DNA from 3 places in the Pseudomonas sp. XP2 genome. Region 1 is predicted to be linked to each of the others. Evidence: predicted binding sites of a transcription regulator. Region 1 holds the regulator's gene; each other region holds the start of a gene.
The links. The regulator FliA, encoded in region 1, starts transcription of late flagellar genes. The targets are predictions, from matches to a motif close to CTAAAGTTTNNNNNNNNNNNGCCGNTAA.
Positions count from the first base shown of each region.

Region 1 (3,274 bases):
GCCTACCACAGCTACAAACGTTGTGGTCTGGCCGGTTGCATCCTGACCAAGCTGGATGAAACGGCAAGCCTTGGCGATGTGCTGAGCCTTGCCATCAGTCATGAACTGCCCGTGGCCTACCTGACCGATGGCCCGCGCATTCCTGACGACCTGCACCTGCCGCGCGGCCACCAGCTGGTCTCCCGTGCGGTCAATGTGCAGCAGCAGGACGAGCCCAGCGAAGAGGCCATGGCCGACATGTTCGCTGATCTCTATCACAACCCCCGGCGAGCGGGTTGACCATGAAGCGTGTGCAAAGTAGCTATGCCAAGGGGTACGCAGAATTGCCCCACGTGTGGCCTGAGTCCCAGCGAGACAAGGTAAAGAACAGACATGGGTAGCATGCATCCCGTACAGGTGATCGCCGTGACCGGTGGCAAAGGTGGCGTCGGCAAGACTAACGTTTCAGTGAACTTGTCCCTGGCGCTGGCCGAGCTTGGCCGCAGGGTCATGCTGCTGGACGCCGACCTGGGCCTGGCCAACGTCGACGTGTTGCTGGGCCTTACCCCCAAACGTACCCTGGCCGATGTCATCGAAGGGCGCTGTGAGCTGCGTGACGTGATGTTGCAGGGCCCTGGCGGCGTGCGCATCGTCCCCGCAGCCTCGGGCACCCAGAGCATGGTGCACCTGGCCCCGGCCCAGCATGCCGGTCTTATCCAGGCGTTCAGTGAAGTCGGCGACAACCTCGACGTGCTGGTGATCGACACTGCAGCGGGGATTGGTGAGTCGGTGGTCAGCTTCGTTCGCGCCGCCCAGGAAGTGCTGCTGGTAGTGTGTGACGAGCCCACCTCGATCACCGATGCCTACGCCCTGATCAAACTGCTCAACCGCGACTACGGGATGAATCGTTTCCGTGTGCTGGCCAACATGGCGCAGAGCCCGCAGGAAGGGCGCAACCTGTTCGCCAAGCTGACCAAGGTCACCGACCGCTTCCTCGATGTGGCCCTGCAGTACGTGGGTGCCGTGCCGTACGACGAGTGCGTGCGCAAGGCGGTGCAGAAGCAGCGCGCCGTCTACGAAGCGTTCCCACGCTCCAAGTGCGCGCTGGCCTTCAAGGCGATTGCCCAGAAGGTTGACAGTTGGCCGCTGCCGGCCAATCCGCGCGGTCACCTGGAGTTCTTTGTCGAGCGTCTGGTGCAGCCCACCAGCGCGGGACCCGTGCTATGAATGCCAGCGGCTTCAAGATGTACAGCCGGGCAGCGAAAGACGGCCAGTACGAGCTGATCGAACGCTACGCCCCGCTGGTGAAGCGCATTGCCTACCACCTGTTGGCGCGGTTGCCGGCCAACGTGCAGGTCGAGGACCTGATCCAGGCCGGCATGATCGGCCTGCTTGAAGTGGCCAACAAGTATGACGCCAGCAAAGGCGCCAGCTTTGAAACCTATGCCGGCATCCGCATCCGCGGGGCCATGCTGGACGAGGTGCGCAAGGGCGACTGGGCACCGCGTTCAGTGCACCGCAATACCCGCATGGTCAGTGACGCGATGCGTGCCGTTGAAGCCAGAACCGGTCGAGACGCTAAAGATCATGAAGTTGCTGCCGAACTCCAGTTGAGTCTCGATGATTACTACGGGATCTTGAACGATACCTTGGGCAGCCGCCTGTTCAGCTTTGACGACCTGTTGCAGGACGGCGAGCACGAAGGGCTGCATGAGGATGGCGCCAGTGGCCACGTCGAACCTGCACGTGGCCTTGAGGACGAACGCTTCCAGGCTGCCCTGACCGAGGCCATTGCCAACCTGCCGGAGCGTGAGCGCCTGGTATTGGCGCTGTACTACGACGAAGAGCTGAACCTCAAGGAAATCGGCGAGGTGCTTGGGGTCAGCGAATCGCGGGTCAGCCAGTTGCACAGCCAATGTGCCGCGCGCCTGCGTAGCCGCCTGGGGGAATGGCGGGCACGTTGAGCCCGGGGTCGTTGCAGTCGTTTTCCACGTGCGTTTTCCACGTTGTACCGAATTGAATGAGTGCGTGCCCGGTCGGCCGGGCGCGTTTGAGACTGCTTGGAGGTCTAATTGGACAAGAACATGAAAATCCTCATCGTTGACGACTTTTCGACGATGCGGCGGATCATCAAGAACCTGTTGCGTGACCTGGGCTTCACCAACACCGAAGAAGCCGACGATGGCACCACGGCGCTGCCGATGCTGGAAAACGGCCACTACGACTTCCTGGTGACCGACTGGAACATGCCCGGCATGTCCGGTATCGACCTGCTGCGTAAAGTGCGTGCCAGTGAAAAGCTGAAAACCATGCCGGTACTGATGGTGACTGCCGAGGCCAAGCGCGACCAGATCATCGAAGCGGCCCAGGCCGGCGTCAATGGCTATGTGGTCAAGCCGTTCACCGCCCAGGTGCTCAAAGAAAAGATCGAGAAGATCTTCGAACGCGTCAACGGCTGAGTCACGTCAGGGGGCGCGCCATGGATTCATCACAAACGTCTTTGGGGGAGTTCGAATCGACCCTGAAGAAACATGCCCAGGAGTTGGTCGAAAGCCTGGAGCGGGGCCGTTTCGGCGAGGCGGTACAGCTGATTCATGAGCTGAACCAGACTCGCGACCGTGGCCTGTACCAGGAGGTCGGCAAGCTGACCCGCGAGTTGCACAGCGCTATCGTCAGCTTCCAGATCGACCCGACCATGCCACAGGCCGAGGAGGTGTCGCAGATAACCGACGCTACCGAGCGCCTGTCGTACGTGGTCAAGCTGACCGAGGGTGCGGCCAACCGCACCATGGACCTGGTCGAGGAAAGCACCCCGGTGCTCAACGACCTGGCCAGCGAAGCGAAGGCCCTGAGTACCGACTGGCAGCGCTTCATGCGCCGCGAAGTGGCAGCGCCGGAGTTCCGTGACCTGGTCAAACGCGTCGACAGTTTCCTCACGCACAGCGCTGAAGGTAACCGCAAGGTTGCCGGCCACCTCAACGACATTCTGCTGGCTCAGGACTATCAGGACCTGACCGGGCAGGTGATCAAACGCGTCACCACGCTGGTGACCGAGGTGGAAAGCAACCTGCTCAAACTGGTGCTGATGGCCAGCCAGGTCGACCGCTTTGCCGGTATCCAGCATGACCACGATCAACTGCGCGCAGAAAAAGATCTAGAAAAACATCCGACTCGGGGTGAAGGTCCGCAGATTCATGCCGATAAGCGTGAAGACGTTGTGTCCGGTCAGGACGATGTCGATGATTTGCTGTCCAGCCTGGGTTTTTAAGGAGCACGTTTGATGAGCTTCGGCGCC
Region 1 is NZ_JBNRIK010000007.1:79,079-82,352, forward strand. It holds gene flhF (flagellar biosynthesis protein FlhF) at 1-279, shown strand, start outside; gene fleN (flagellar synthesis regulator FleN) at 373-1,206, shown strand; gene fliA (RNA polymerase sigma factor FliA) at 1,203-1,943, shown strand; gene ACK1VC_RS10460 (chemotaxis response regulator CheY) at 2,064-2,438, shown strand; gene ACK1VC_RS10465 (protein phosphatase CheZ) at 2,459-3,247, shown strand; gene ACK1VC_RS10470 (chemotaxis protein CheA) at 3,260-3,274, shown strand, end outside.

Region 2 (3,274 bases), on a different contig from region 1:
GTGGGAGCGGGCATGCCCGCGAATGCTTTTGCAGCTCAATCGTTGAAGTCGCGCCAGCCGCCCATCTCTTTCCAGCGGTTGACGATGCCGCAGAACAGCTCGGCCGTCTTCTCGGTGTCATAACGCGCCGAGTGCGCCTCACGCCCGTCGAAGTCGATGTCCGCGCTCTGGCAGGCACGCGCCAGCACGGTCTGGCCATACGCCAAGCCCGCGAGGGTAGCGGTGTCGAAGCTCGAAAACGGGTGGAACGGATTGCGCTTCAGGTCGTTGCGCGCCACCGCCGCATTGAGGAAGCCCAGGTCGAAGCTGCTGTTGTGGCCGACCAGGATCGCCCGCTTGCAGCCATTGGCCTTGAGTGCCTTGCGTACACCGCGGAAGATATCGGTCAGCGCGCTTTCCTCGCTAACAGCCATGCGCAGCGGGTGGTCCAGCTTGATGCCGGTGAACTCCAGCGCGGCGGCTTCGATATTGGCGCCCTCGAACGGTTCCACTCGGTGGAAGTAGGTGTGCTCGGGGAACAGGAAGCCTTTCTCGTCCATGCCGATCGTGACGGCGGCAATTTCCAGCAGCGCATCGGTGGCGCTGTTGAAACCACCAGTCTCCACATCCACCACCACCGGCAGGTAGCCGCGGAAGCGCTCGGCCATCGGGTGGCGCGAACCGCTGCTGCCCTGGGTGTCCATGTCGTCTTCGTAGAGGTCTTCGCTCACGCGTTTTCCTCCAGCAGGCGCCAACGTAGTTTTTCACCGGCGCGCAGCGGGATCACGGTCTGCTCGCCAAACGGCAGGCTGTCCGGGGCGGTCCATTCTTCACGCACCAGGGTAATGGTGTCGGTGTTCGCTGGCAGGCCGTAGAAGGCAGGACCGTGCAAGCTGGCAAAGCCTTCGAGCTTGTCCAGCGCGTTACGCTGTTCGAACGCTTCGGCGTACATTTCGATGGCCGCGTATGCGGTGTAGCAACCGGCGCACCCGCAGGCGGCTTCCTTGGCGTGACGGGCGTGCGGTGCCGAGTCGGTGCCCAGGAAGAACTTCGGGTTGCCGCTGGTGGCCGCGTCCAGCAGCGCCACCTGATGGGTGTTGCGCTTGAGGATCGGCAGGCAGTAGAAGTGCGGGCGAATGCCGCCAACCAGCATGTGGTTGCGGTTGTACAGCAGGTGCTGTGCAGTGATGGTCGCGCCGACGTTGGCCGGGGCCTCGGTGACGAACTGAGCGGCATCGCCGGTGGTGATGTGTTCGAACACCACTTTCAGCGTCGGGAAGCGCTCGACCAGACGACGCATGTGCTCGTCAATGAAGCGCTTCTCGCGGTCGAACACGTCGATCTCGCTGCGGGTCACTTCGCCATGCACCAACAGTGGCATGCCGACTTCCGCCAGCGCCTCGATGGCCGGGAAGATGTTGTCGATGCTGGTCACGCCCGAGTCGGAGTTGGTAGTGGCGCCGGCCGGGTACAGTTTGGCGGCGTACACGATGCCGCTGGCCTTGGCCGCGCGGACATCCTCGGGGCTGGTGCGGTCGGTGAGGTACAGCACCATCAGCGGCTCGAAGCGGCTGCCGGCAGGGCGGGCGGCCAGGATGCGCTCACGGTAGGCACTGGCCTCGTCGGCATTACGCACCGGAGGAACCAGGTTTGGCATGATGATGGCACGGGCAAAAGTGCGCGCCACGTCGCCAACGGTGTGGGGCAGGACGGCACCATCGCGCAGATGGATGTGCCAGTCGTCGGGGCGCAGGAGGGTCAGGCGATCGGACATTGGGGATTCCAGGCGGGTCGAACTCAAGCCCCAATGCTACCGGAAAAGCCTGGGGCGAGCACGGCTATCAAGTTTTCCGGCCGGCGTCCGATAGCCTGCAGGTAAGCCGTCAGAATTTGTGGAGCCGCCCGTGCGCCAGCGTTACCTCACCCTGTTGACCCTGTTCGCCAGCCTGCCGGCCGGTGCACTGACTTTTCAGACGCGCATGGAAAATATTGCCTGGAAGGTCGAGGGCGACCCGTTCGAGTGCCGTCTGATCCAGCCGATAGAAGGTTTTGGTAGCGGTGAGTTCGTGCGTCGGGCAGGTGAACAGCCCGTTTTTCAGCTACGTTCGGACAACAATGTACTGGGTGCAGGTACAGCCAGCCTGCTGGCGGCGGCGGCGCCGTGGCAGCCTGGGCGGGGTGATATCAACCTGGGCAACGTGCGGATGGCCCGCACCGGTGTGCTGTTCAGTTCTTCCCAAGGCCAGGCCAGCCGCCTGATCAACGGCTTGCTCGACGGGCGTAGCACAGTGGTGCGCAACTACACCGGTGAGGCCGGAAGGCCAATTGAGGTACGCGTTCTGCCGGTCAGCTTCGCCAAGGCCTACAGCGACTATCTGGTCTGTGCCGGCAAGCTGCTGCCTATGAATTATGATCAGGTGCGCCAGACCCAGGTGGGTTTCCCCGGGGGCGGCACCGAGCTGGACGCGTCGGCGCGTGCACGGCTGGATGTGATCCTGGATTACATCAAAGCTGACCCGACGGTGAACCACATCGAGCTCGACGGCCACTCCGACAACAGTGGCAACCGCCTGACCAACCGAGACCTGTCGCGCCGTCGTGCGCTGGCTGTTGCTGATTACTTCAAGGCCCATGGATTGACTGAAGAACAGATCACGGTGCGCTTCCATGGCGAGCAGTACCCGTTGGTGAAGAACAACAGTGCGGCCAACCGGGCACGCAATCGCCGGGTAAACATCGAGCTGGATCGGGTTTCGGTGGTTGAGAAACCTGTGGAAAAACCGGCTGAGCCAGCGGCGCCTGCCGCCCCAGCACCAGCCAACCCGGCTGCTGCCGCGCCGGGGGCGAAGGCACCCTGAGATCGGGGGGGGCCTTCAGGTGTTTGCCACGACATTTCCAGCGCCTGTGAGATGGTCATGCATACCCCCGTCGCCCTTCCGACAGTTCTTGTCGCTTTGTCGTCAGAAGCTGTCGCCCCACTGTAAATTTTTCCGCAAGGCCGTTAGAATCGACCCCTTTCCGTACAACCCCGTGGAGTGATGGCATGGCGGACGTAAAAAAGGTCGTACTGGCGTATTCCGGCGGCCTTGATACTTCGGTGATTCTCAAGTGGCTGCAGGATACCTATAACTGCGAAGTGGTGACCTTCACCGCTGACCTGGGTCAGGGCGAAGAGGTCGAGCCGGCCCGTGCCAAGGCCCAGGCAATGGGTGTTAAAGAGATTTACATCGACGATCTGCGCGAAGAGTTCGTGCGTGATTTCGTGTTCCCGATGTTCCGCGCCAACACCGTCTAC
Region 2 is NZ_JBNRIK010000011.1:122,769-126,042, forward strand. It holds gene rnt (ribonuclease T) at 36-683, opposite strand; gene pyrC (dihydroorotase) at 707-1,753, opposite strand; gene ACK1VC_RS14355 (flagellar protein MotY) at 1,884-2,837, shown strand; gene ACK1VC_RS14360 (argininosuccinate synthase) at 3,023-3,274, shown strand, end outside.
Region 2: a site for FliA is predicted at 1,820-1,847, ahead of ACK1VC_RS14355 (flagellar protein MotY). Genes of this name have one in related genera too.

Region 3 (3,274 bases), on a different contig from region 1:
CGGTGTTGGTGAACGGGCTGGGCTGTGCCAACAAGTCCTGGCACAGCTTGCGCCAGCGCGCCAGGTCGTCGCTGCTGGGCGGTGGCGGCGCCAGCATGTCCGGGTGCGGGCGGCGCTGGTGCCAGGGCCAGATCAGGGCCTCGGCCGGGTGGAACAGGGCATGCCTGGCGTGGCGGCGGGCGCTGGCGGCAGCCTGCTGGTGTACTTGCTGCTGCACATCTTCCAGCGAAGTTTGCAGGTACAGCGCAGTCAGCAGCTGCCAGCGCAGCAGGTGCGGGTTGTCCCAGCCCACTTGCGCCGCCAGCGCAAGGTTGTTGGCCAGCAGCACGGTGTTGGCCGGCTGGTTGAACCAGCGGCGCAGGCCAGGCTCGGCGTCCAGGCGGTGTTGCTGGCTGAGCAGGTCTTCGTCGCGGGCGATGTTGAGCACCAGGGCCAGTTGATCGCGTTCTTCCAGCAGCAGGCGGTAACCTTGTGTCACCCACTGCGGCAGGCGCCAGTACTCCGCCATGGTCTGGCACAGCGCCATGATGCGCACGCCAAACAGCTCATCCTCTACCAGGGCGGCGTCCTCGCCCTTGTGGATAACCCGAAGCTCCCAGGTGTCAAGCAGCTTGGGGTAGGCCAGTGCCAGCGGCCACAGTGGAGACAGGAAAAGCAGGCTTCCCCAGTGAATTTCCTGCCACAGGCGTGCCAGGCGGCTGGCAAACAGGCCGCTGGCCTGCTGCGAAGCGTGTTGGCTGATCAGCTGGAACTGGCTCAGTACGGGCGGTATTTCTTCGACGGGCAGCGCGGGCAGGCGCTTGAGCAGTTGCTCGCTGCGCTCCAGCCCCAGGCGATTCAGGGCCACCTCCAGGCTTTCGGCGGGCTCGGCCTGGCTGGCGTTGGTGGGATGGTTTGCTTCGCGCATCACCGAAAGCACCAGCGCCGGGCTATCTTGCATCAGTTCGGCAATATCGCGCAGCGAGCGGCGGCTGTCGTGAATGGCAGCCATGACCCGGTCGTAGCTGTGCTTCGGCACGGGGATGCGAACACTCTCTAGCAGCTTTACCCAGGCCTCTAGCGTACGCGGGGCCTGAGCGGGCACCTTGGTTTCGATTGGCATTTTGACATCAGTCCGAACTGGCTTTTCGCATTGAGTGGCTATAGTCTGGCGCAGTTCTGCCGATAAGTAGAAGAAGAGTTTTAAAGCTCCCGTCTCTTCCCCTGACCACGACAGCAAGTGCTTTGAACCTATGGCTAAAATTATCGGCATCATCGTCGTATTCGCGAGCGTGCTCGGCGGCTACGTGCTCTCCCACGGCAAGATCGCGGCGCTGATCCAGCCGTTCGAAGTTCTGATCATCGGCGGTGCCGCCTTTGGTGCATTCCTGCAGGCCAACCCTGGCCACATGACCATGCACGTCATCAAGAAGTCGATGAAGATGTTCGGCTCGCGCTTCACCCACGCCTACTACCTGGAGGTACTGGGCCTGGTGTACGAGATCCTCAACAAGAGCCGTCGCGAAGGCATGATGGCCATCGAGGCCGACATCGAGGACGCCGCCGCCAGCCCGATCTTCGCCAAGTACCCGACAGTACTGGCCGATGAGCGCATGACCGCGTTTGTCTGCGACTACCTGCGCATCATGTCCACCGGCAACATGGCCCCGCACGAACTCGAGGGCCTGTTCGACATGGAGCTGCTGAGCATGAAGGAAGAGCTGGAGCACCCGTCCCATGCGGTGACCGGCATCGCTGACGGCATGCCCGGTTTCGGTATTGTCGCGGCGGTACTGGGTATCGTGGTGACCATGGCCTCGCTGGGCGAGGGCGACCAGGCGGCCATCGGCATGCACGTGGGTGCGGCGCTGGTCGGTACCTTCTTCGGTATCCTGGCTGCCTATGGCTTCTTCGGCCCGTTGGCCAAGTGCCTGGAGCACGATGCCAAGGAGGAGCTGAACCTCTACGAATCGATCAAGGCTTCGCTGGTCGCCTCGGCCTCGGGCATGCCGCCTTCGCTGGCCGTCGAGTTCGGGCGCAAGGTGCTGTACCCCATGCACCGCCCAAGTTTCGCCGAGCTGGAACAAGCGGTTCGCGGTCGCTGAGTCATGGAAAACAACCAGCCCATCATCGTCAAGCGCGTCAAACGCTTTGGCGGCGGCCACCACGGCGGCGCCTGGAAAATCGCCTTTGCCGACTTTGCTACGGCAATGATGGCGTTCTTCCTGGTGCTGTGGTTGATGTCCACAGCCACCCCGGAGCAGAAAATCGCCATTGCCGGCTACTTCAAGGACCCGATCGGCTTCTCGGAAAGCGGCACGCCCTATGTCATCGACCTGGGTGGCTCACCTGAACTGGCACCGGAAAAAACCATCAACCCGGAAGTCAAATCCGAGCCGATGCCCGAGTCCACGACCCAGCTGAGCAAGGACCAGGTCGAGACCATGGCCGAGCAGGTCGAGCGCGAGCGCCTGGAGTTGCTGCTGCAGGAGCTGCAGAACAAGGTAGAAGAGAACCCGCAGCTGCAGAAGTTCAAGGACCAGATCCTGTTCGAGATCACCCAGGACGGCCTGCGCATCCAGATCATGGATGCCGAGAACCGGCCGATGTTCGACATCGGTAGCGCCCGCTTGCAGCCGTACTTTGAAGACATCCTGCTGGCCATGGCCGACACCATCAAGGCGGTGCCGAACAAGATCAGCATCAGCGGCCACACCGATGCCAAGCCGTATGCCGGCAGTGGCGAGTTCGGCAACTGGGAGTTGTCGGCCAACCGTGCCAACGCTGCGCGCCGTGCACTGGTAGCCGGTGGTTACCCGGATGGTCAGGTGGCGCGGGTGGTGGGTTATGCCTCGTCGTCGCTGTTTGACCGCAAGGACCCGTTCAACCCGGTCAACCGCCGTATCGATATCATCGTGCTGACCAAGAAGGCCCAGCGCAATATCGAGGGTGAGCAGGGTGCGCCCGAAGCGCCGGCCGCCGACCCTGCTGCACCGCCAGCCACTGGCGCTGCGCCAGGGGCTGGCGTGCCGGATGCCCCAGGGGCAGCGGAACAAGCGCCGATGCAGCCGCGTGAGCTGCGCCAGAAGCTGAACATCTTTGAAGATGGCACGCTGAAGATGGATGAGGCCAAGGAGCAGTAAACGGCTTTTTTTGTGCGGGCGACTGTTCTACACAAAACCTGAACGCTGGCGCGATCAGTGTGGGAGCGGGTTTACCCGCGAAGCATCCAGCGCGGTGGATGGCACCGGCGTTGCCGGTGTTCGCGGCTAAAGCCGCTCCCACAGGGGATCGC
Region 3 is NZ_JBNRIK010000001.1:281,711-284,984, forward strand. It holds gene ACK1VC_RS01190 (HDOD domain-containing protein) at 1-1,102, opposite strand, end outside; gene motA (flagellar motor stator protein MotA) at 1,233-2,084, shown strand; gene motB (flagellar motor protein MotB) at 2,088-3,122, shown strand.
Region 3: a site for FliA is predicted at 1,141-1,168, ahead of motA (flagellar motor stator protein MotA). Genes of this name have one in related genera too.